DNA from 2 places in the Novosphingobium sp. 9U genome. Region 1 is predicted to be linked to the other one. Evidence: riboswitches for the same ligand, from Rfam matches in the RefSeq annotation. Region 1 holds a riboswitch; the other holds the start of a gene.

The links. Region 1 has a riboswitch for cobalamin ahead of GV044_RS11585 (TonB-dependent receptor). Riboswitches for the same ligand answer to the same signal wherever they lie in the genome.
Region 2: another riboswitch for cobalamin. It lies ahead of GV044_RS05090 (TonB-dependent siderophore receptor); the one in region 1 lies ahead of GV044_RS11585 (TonB-dependent receptor).

What each region holds. Positions count from the first base shown of each region.
Region 1 covers NZ_LR732469.1:2,477,519-2,481,282, reverse strand. The annotation lists gene cobO (cob(I)yrinic acid a,c-diamide adenosyltransferase) at 5-616, opposite strand; gene GV044_RS11590 (hypothetical protein) at 613-1,200, opposite strand; cobalamin riboswitch at 1,429-1,634, opposite strand; cobalamin riboswitch at 1,750-1,941, shown strand; gene GV044_RS11585 (TonB-dependent receptor) at 2,147-3,764, shown strand, end outside.
Region 2 covers NZ_LR732469.1:1,115,804-1,119,567, reverse strand. The annotation lists gene GV044_RS05095 (ABC transporter substrate-binding protein) at 1-234, opposite strand, end outside; gene GV044_RS05090 (TonB-dependent siderophore receptor) at 240-2,180, opposite strand; cobalamin riboswitch at 2,284-2,476, opposite strand; gene GV044_RS05085 (cell wall hydrolase) at 2,648-3,764, shown strand, end outside.

The DNA.
Region 1 (3,764 bases):
AGGGTCACATGTCGATCCCGACCTGCGCCTTTACGCCATCCCGGAAGGCATGCTTTTCGTCACGGATCGCGCTGACGGTGTCGGCAAGTGCGATCAGCTCCTCGTGCGCCGCGCGGCCGGTGATGACGACGTGCTGCATGGCCGGTCGGTTCCTGATCGGCGGCAGCACTTCGTCGAGCGAGAGGTAGCGGTAGTTGATGAGGTAGGTCAGTTCGTCCAGCACCACCAGCGACACCGCGGGGTCGGCCAGCGCCAGCTTGGCCTTCTCCCACCCGGCCTGGGCCGTGGCGATGTCGCGGCGCAGGTCCTGTGTCTCCCAGGTAAAGCCCTCACCGCAGTTCTCCCAGGTGACGCCGGGCTGACGCGAAAGGAACGCGCGCTCGCCGACGTCCTGCTTGCCCTTTATGAACTGGAACACCGCCGCGGTGCGCCCGTAGCCGAGCGAGCGCGCGACCATGCCGAACGCACTCGACGACTTGCCCTTGCCGTTACCTGTAAGGACCAGCACAAGGCCCTTGTCGACTTTGGCCGCGGCGATGCGGGCGTCGACCACCTTCTTGTGCTTGGCGGTGCGCTCCTTGTGGCGGCGTTCTTCGTTGGTGAGGCTGTCGTTCACTTGGCGCGCGCTCGGCGCAGTTCGGGACGCGCGGTCAGCAGCGCAACATAGGCCGCGGCACCGACGCCAGACCACAGCAGCGTCGCGAGCAGCGTCCCGGGGAAGTACTTCTGCAAGCGAGGCAGGAACTCAGCCACGCTCGGGTCGGCGAAGCGGCCGCCCAGGAAGTAGAAACCGCCGCTGGAGAACAGGTTCGAGACAAACGTGGCTAGCAGCAGCAGCACCGCAGCGGGCAGCAGCGCAGACAGACGCTCGCCGAACTTGTCCGCGACGAAGCGACCGGCGAACCACATCACGCCGTAGGCCGGCAGGAGCATCCAGTAGGCGGGCGTGAAGCAGAAGCCGGAGCCGCCCATGACGTAGATCTTCCAAACGTCGATCGCAAAGCCGAGCAGGAACAGGGCGCCGAACGCCGTCGGCCGACGTACGAGGTAGCCCAGCACGAAGAAGCTGGCGAGGCTGGTGTCGGGCAGGTGCACCACGTGGCTCAAGGAATGGGTGCGCGTGATCAGCATGACGGCCGCGAGTGCGGCAAAAGTTGCGAGCTCGAAGCGTGGTGAGGCAAGTGCGAGAGATCGGTTCATGAGGGCTGTTCTTCCAAAGCTTGGACGTTGGATGGCGGCGAGAGCCCGAGGGCCGCGCCGTTCGCGTGAGAAGGGAGCACGGACAAAGCACAGCTTCGCCGCGAGGCTGGTCAGCGCTTGATCATGACTTCATGGCTCCCCTTCGACGCGACACACGAATGTCGTCCGCCAAGGGTCCTGCCCGCATAGATGCGAGCCCCTCGTCCGCCCGGTGCATCCCGCCCGCGCAGAGGAACGACGGCATCGGGCCGGTTTCCTGACTTTCCGGATCAAACGCGCTAGTCGCCGCCTTCTCGGGGAAGAGCCCCCAATGGCATTGTGGCGATGCGCTCACCAGTTACAGTTGCGGGAGCAGTGCCGGCTTGGGCGCCTTTCGACGCCGGCCCGGACTTCCCGATTAAGCTCTCTCGAGCACCCGATACATTCGCGGGGATAAGCCAAGTCTTGGCGCATCGCAAGCGGCCAACCGCCCCTCCCCCGCTCGACACCAGCGGATCTTAGTTCATGGACGTACAGTTCCACCCCTTGCGCTTCTCGCATCGCCACAGTAGGGGCCGCGCCGCGACAGGTTCCCCGCGAGGGGATCAAAAGGGAACTCGGGTGAAAGCCCCGGGCTGCCCCTGCAACTGTAAGCGGCGAGCCGTCCGGCCATTACGCCATTGGGACCATCAGTCCTGAGAAGGCGGCCGGAACGGCGCTGACCCGCAAGCCAGGAGACCTGCCTGACGCAGTCGTTCTTCATCCGGGCAGGGTGCACCGGGTGTTCGAGGTCCCTTGCTTCACCGCAAGGGTCATCCCTCGCGCAACGACAGCAACCGCCTTGCCGGGTGATCCCGCGCAAGGGGGAGTCATGTCGTGCCCTGCTTGGCGCAGGGGTTCTGCGCGCATGCCCCTCTTGCAACGGCCGACCGGCGGGCACGACGCCGTTTGCAAGAAGGGGATTCCCTTGATCCGTTCTACTTCCCTGGCCGCTGTCTCGGTCCTCTCCGCCCTCTTCGCCACCCCTGCCCACGCCGACGAAGCGCCCGACGAAAGCATCGTCGTCACCGCCTTTCGTGCGCCCGTCACGCAGGATCGCAACTCCGCCAGCGTCACCGTGCTGGACGAGCAGGCAATCGTGCATGCGCAGCCCATCGCCGTCAGCGACATCCTGCTACGCACCCCCGGCATCAGCCTTTCGCGCAATGGCGGCTACGGTACTGCGACTTCGCTGCGCATTCGCGGCGCCGACGCGGGCCAGACCGTCATGGTGATCGACGGCATGCGCCTGGCCGACCCCTCCTCCACCGCTGGGGGCTACGCTTGCTCGAACCTGATGCTCGACGACATCGAGCGGATTGAGATCCTGCGCGGGCCGCAATCGATCCTTTGGAGTAGCGACGCGATCGGCGGCGTGGTCAACGTCTCGACCCGCAAGCCCGAGAAGCCTCTCGAAGGCAGCATGGCGGCCGAGGCCGGCACGCACCAGACCGTCTCTGCTCGCGCCGGCATCGGCGGCACCAGCGAAACGATCGACTGGCGCATCGCTGGCTCCACCTTCACTACCGACGGCATCTCGGCTCGCGCCAATGGCACTGAGGACGACGGCTACACCCGCCAGGCGGCCAGCGGCACGGCCACGGTCAAGCTTGCGCCAGGCGTGTCGCTCGACCTGCGCGGCTACTGGGCGGATGCGAAGAACGAGTTCGACGGCACCAGCGGAGACTCACGCGCCTATGGCACTACCGAGGAGTGGTCGGGCTATGCGGGGCTGAACTTTGCCCTGCTCGACGGCAAGCTGGTGAACCGCATCGCGGCGCTGCAGACCGAGACCTACCGCCAGAACTTCGATCCCGCGCGCCGCATTCGCCAGATCAACTTCGACGCTCACGGCCGCATTCGGCGTTTCGAGTACCAGGGCACCTACCACGCTGCAGACATGCTCGACCTGGTGTTCGGCGCCGAGCGGGAGGAGCAGCGGATGACCACCGCTTCGCCGTCGAACACGCTGACGCCCTATGATCTGGTGCCGACGAAGGCGAACACCAACAGTGTCTACGGCCAGGTGCGCCTCACGCCCCTCACCGGCCTGACGCTCAACGCCGGCGCCCGCTACGACGACCAGTCACGGTTCGGCGGCAACACCGTGTTCAGCGCCGGCGCCGCCTACACTCCGGATCAGGGCGCGACAATCCTGCGCGCCAGCTACGACGAGGGCTACAAGGCGCCGTCCCTCTATCAGCTCTTCAGCATCTACGGCAAGGCCGGGCTGCAGCCGGAGAAGGCGAAGGGCTGGGAAGTCGGCGCGGAGCACCGCTTCGGCGAGATCTTCCATGCGTCCGCTGCGTGGTTCCAGCGCGACACCGACAACCTGATCGACTTCGCCAACTGTCCGACGCGCGGCCCGTTGCCGGCGCAGTGCTTCATACCGGGCACCACGACCACGCGCTTCGGGTACTATGCCAACGTCAAGCAGGCGCGCGCCCGCGGATTGGAACTGACCGGCTCGGCGCACTGGAACGTGCTGTTCGTCGAAGGCAACTATAGCTGGATTAAGGCCGAGGACCGTAGCGACAATGCCGCCT
Region 2 (3,764 bases), 1.4 Mb from region 1:
CGGTTCGTGGCTGTAGTGCGAGACCGCCCGCAGCTGTCCGGGAGCAGCCACTTGCGCCAGGATCGCGTCGCTACACGGATTGAGCGACACCACGCTCGGACGCGCCGATCGGATGACCGGCGGCGCCGTGCCGTCCTGGCACCCACCGAGCGCCAGCACGACAGCGGCCAATCCGCTCGCCCCATATCGAGCGAGCGGTGTTCCGCCCCGGCATAGCCGGGGCAGGAACGTCATCGATCTCACATCTTTGCCCGGATGCCGACAAAGCCCGAGCGCCCGGCCGTACCATAGCCGCCTGCCGTCTCGTACTTCTCGTCGGTCACGTTCTCGACCCGGCCGAACACTTCCAGGTGCTCGCCCACGGGCACGCTCGCGCGCACGGTGCCGAGCACGTAGCCCTTGATACGGCCGAACTCGCCCGCAAAGTCATAGCTGTCGCTCACCAGGCGGATGTCGCCGCCCAGGGCAAAGCCGCTCAGCGGCCCCGACTTCACCGGCGTCCAGTCGGTCGAGACGGTCAGCGCATGGCGCGGGCGGCGGGCAAGATCGGTGCCCTCGTCGAAGCTACCCGGCGTGCGGTCGGTGGACTTCACGTAGGTGTAGGACGCCTGCGCCCGCAGCGTCTCGCTGACGCGCGCGCCCAGTTCGAGCTCGAAGCCGGTCGCACGCGCACGGCCGACGTTGATGTAGTAGCCGAACGGCCGCGTGGCGCAGATCGCGCCCGAGCACGAGGTGAAGCCGATCAGATCTCGGCTGTCGCGGCGGAAGCCGGTGAGCGCGAGATGAAGATCGCCGTTGCGGTCGCCGTACTCGATCCCGGCGTCGTAGCTGCGGCTCTTCTCGGGGTTCAGGGTCGTCGTGGGATTGCTGTACTCGGAGAAGAGTTGATAGAGCGTCGGAACCTTAAACCCTTCGCCGTAAGAGGCACGCACACGCCATTGATCCGTCACGACAAAGCTGCCGTTGGCGCCGAAGGTCCAGCGATCACCGAAGCGCGAGTGATCGTCGTAGCGCAGGCCACCGGCAAGCGTGAAGCGATCGCCGTACCAGCCCAGCAACGCGTGGCCGCTCGACAGATTGGCCTTGTAGCGCGCCGCCGGGCTGAAGGCGGACACGGTATCGATGCGCGACCATTCGTGGTCCGCGCCAAAGTCGAGCCGCAGCTCCTGGTTGGCGCGATAGGTGCCGGCCAGTTCCGCGCGGCGGCTCTGCCCTTGCGTCTCCGAGTTGAAGTCGGTGTCGCCGAAGGTCGGGTCATAATAGCGGCGGCGGGTGTCGGACACCTGGTAGCCGGCGTTGAGGTCCAGCGCATCGGAAGTCCAGGCGAGCCCGGCGCGGCCGCCGATCTCGCGCGTCTTCTGGTACTCGGGCGTATCCGCGAATTCGAACAGAGGCGCGGGATACCCGTCGATGTCGAGCTTGCCGCGGGTGTAGCGGCCGACGAGGCTGGCGGTCAGGCCGGGGGTCAGTTCGACATGGGCGCGGCCGCCGGCGCGGTACTGGCGAAACCCGTCGCGCTCGGCGCCGTTCGCGGCCTGGCTCAGGCCGTCGGTGGTGAGGTAGCCGCCGTTCAGGGTCACGCCGTAGTTGTCGCCCGAGACGCCGCCGGTGACCTGGCCGTCGAAGGTGTCGCGCGCGCCGTACTCGGCCGAGGCTTCCAGGCCGTTCAGGTCACGCGAGGTGAGCGCCAGCACGCCGCCGATCGCTTCCGAGCCCCAGACGACCGAATTGGAACCGCGCAGCAGCTCGACGCGGCCGAGGCCGCCGGTGGTCAGGTTGCCGAAGTCATAGCCGCCGCCCGGAGCCGCCACGTCCGCCACGCGCAAGCCGTCGACCAGCACCAGCAGCTGCTGTGAGTTGGCGCCGCGCACGAACAAGCTGGTGGTCGAACCAAGGCCGCCGTTGCGGGCGAAGGTGACACCGGGGAGCCGCTCCAGCACGCGGGTGATGTCCGGGCCTTGAATGGAGGCAATCTCTTGCGTGCCGATGACGCTGATCGGCTGACCGGTGCGGTCGATCGGAAGCTGGCTGCCGGTGGCGAGGACCGTGATGGTGTCAGGGTCGCGGGTCAACGTCGGGTCGTAGAAGCCCGCTTCGTTGGTGGCGTCCGTATCGGCCTGTTGCGCCAGCGCCGGAGTGGCGATCGCGAGCGCCGATGTGAGCAAAAACAGGTACTTCATGTGCAAACCTCCAACCTTGAACGAAGCGCCGTTCATGGCGAGAGGCCCGCGCTTCCCCTCATGGAAGCACGCACCACGCTGCACCGGTTCACCCGCCCGATGCGGAACGACCGTCTTTTCGGGCAGGTCTCCTGGCTCCCGGATCGCTGCCCTTCCCCGCCTTCCCAGCACCCTGAGGCGCCAGTGGCTTGGTTGAGGAAGGGCTCCCCGGTCACAGTTGCGGGCGCAGCTTCGGTTTTGCACCGAATTCCCTCTTGGGTCCGGTTTCCCGGTCAACCCGTGACGTGAGCGCGCCCCTAGTCGCCCGCGCCGGCGCTGGCAAGGGCACGCGATCGACAACGCAAGTCCTTAACCGATTAAGGCTATGGGGCAGCGATGTACCGAATCGGGACGCACGCCATTCCCCTGCTGCCAAGCCATACGCGGGCGCGTAGGCGCAAGATCGACATGGCTCTGACCAGGACTGCATGACCTCTCGCCTCGCTCCGATCTGCCTCGACGAACTGCGCCCGCGGGACTTCGTGGCGCGCGTGGGACACGGCGGCGCGCGGCTGAGGGCGGCGCGCGGACGCTATCGCGCGCGCCTGGCCTTGGCAGTGGCAGGCGCGATCGCGCTCCCCGCCTTCGCCGCGCCCGGCAGCTGGGATGCGTTTTCGGTCGGCGATGCTACGGCGCAGGGCGTCGCTGTCGAACCCCTGCCGTTCGAGCGGGCAGGCGACAGCTTTCCGGGATCGGCCTTCTATTACCTGGAGCTCGACAAGCGCGAGCCCGGGCTTGGCGAGGGCATCCATTCGGACGCGGAAGGCACACCGGGCTCCAGCATCGTCCCTCCGCCGGTCGCGCAATCGCTTCGGATCGACAACAGCGGCGTCGACCGCACCCGCGCCGAACAGTGCCTGACCGCGGCCATATACTATGAAGCCGCGAGCGAGGCCGACGCGGGTCAGCAGGCGGTCGCGCAAGTGGTGCTCAACCGTGTGGCGCATCCGGCTTATCCCAAGACGGTGTGCGGTGTCGTCTACCAAGGGTCCGAGCGGTCGAGCGGGTGCCAGTTCTCTTTCACCTGCGACGGTTCGCTGGCGCGCCGGCCCAATCGGCTGTTCTGGGAACGCGCGGCCGGCGTGGCGCGGCAGGCGCTGGCCGGATACGTCTACGCACCGGTCGGCCTGGCGACGCATTATCATACGGTGGCCGTCCACCCGTACTGGGCGCCCAGCCTGCACTACCTGCTGACGATCGGGGCGCACCGGTTCTACAGCTTCAACGGGCAAGCCGGGCAGCCGCGCATGTTCCGCTATGCCTATCTTGGCGGCGAGCCGCTGCCGGCGCCGCATCGCCATGATGACTCTTCCGTGGCCGTTGCCGCCAGCGCAGCGCTCGATCCCCTGGCGATCCAGAAGGCCTACGACGAGGGTCTGCAGCGCGCGCGCGCCGCCGGTCTGGTGGCGAACCCCGGCGGGCTGACCGCGACGGCCGCCTCTGCTCCGCCGCCTGCCTACACCAGCGAGCTCAAGGAGCGTGGCGGCGATGGCCTCTACCAAGGCAGCAACTTGCCTGAGGGCACGGGCGTGAAGGACGAGTATC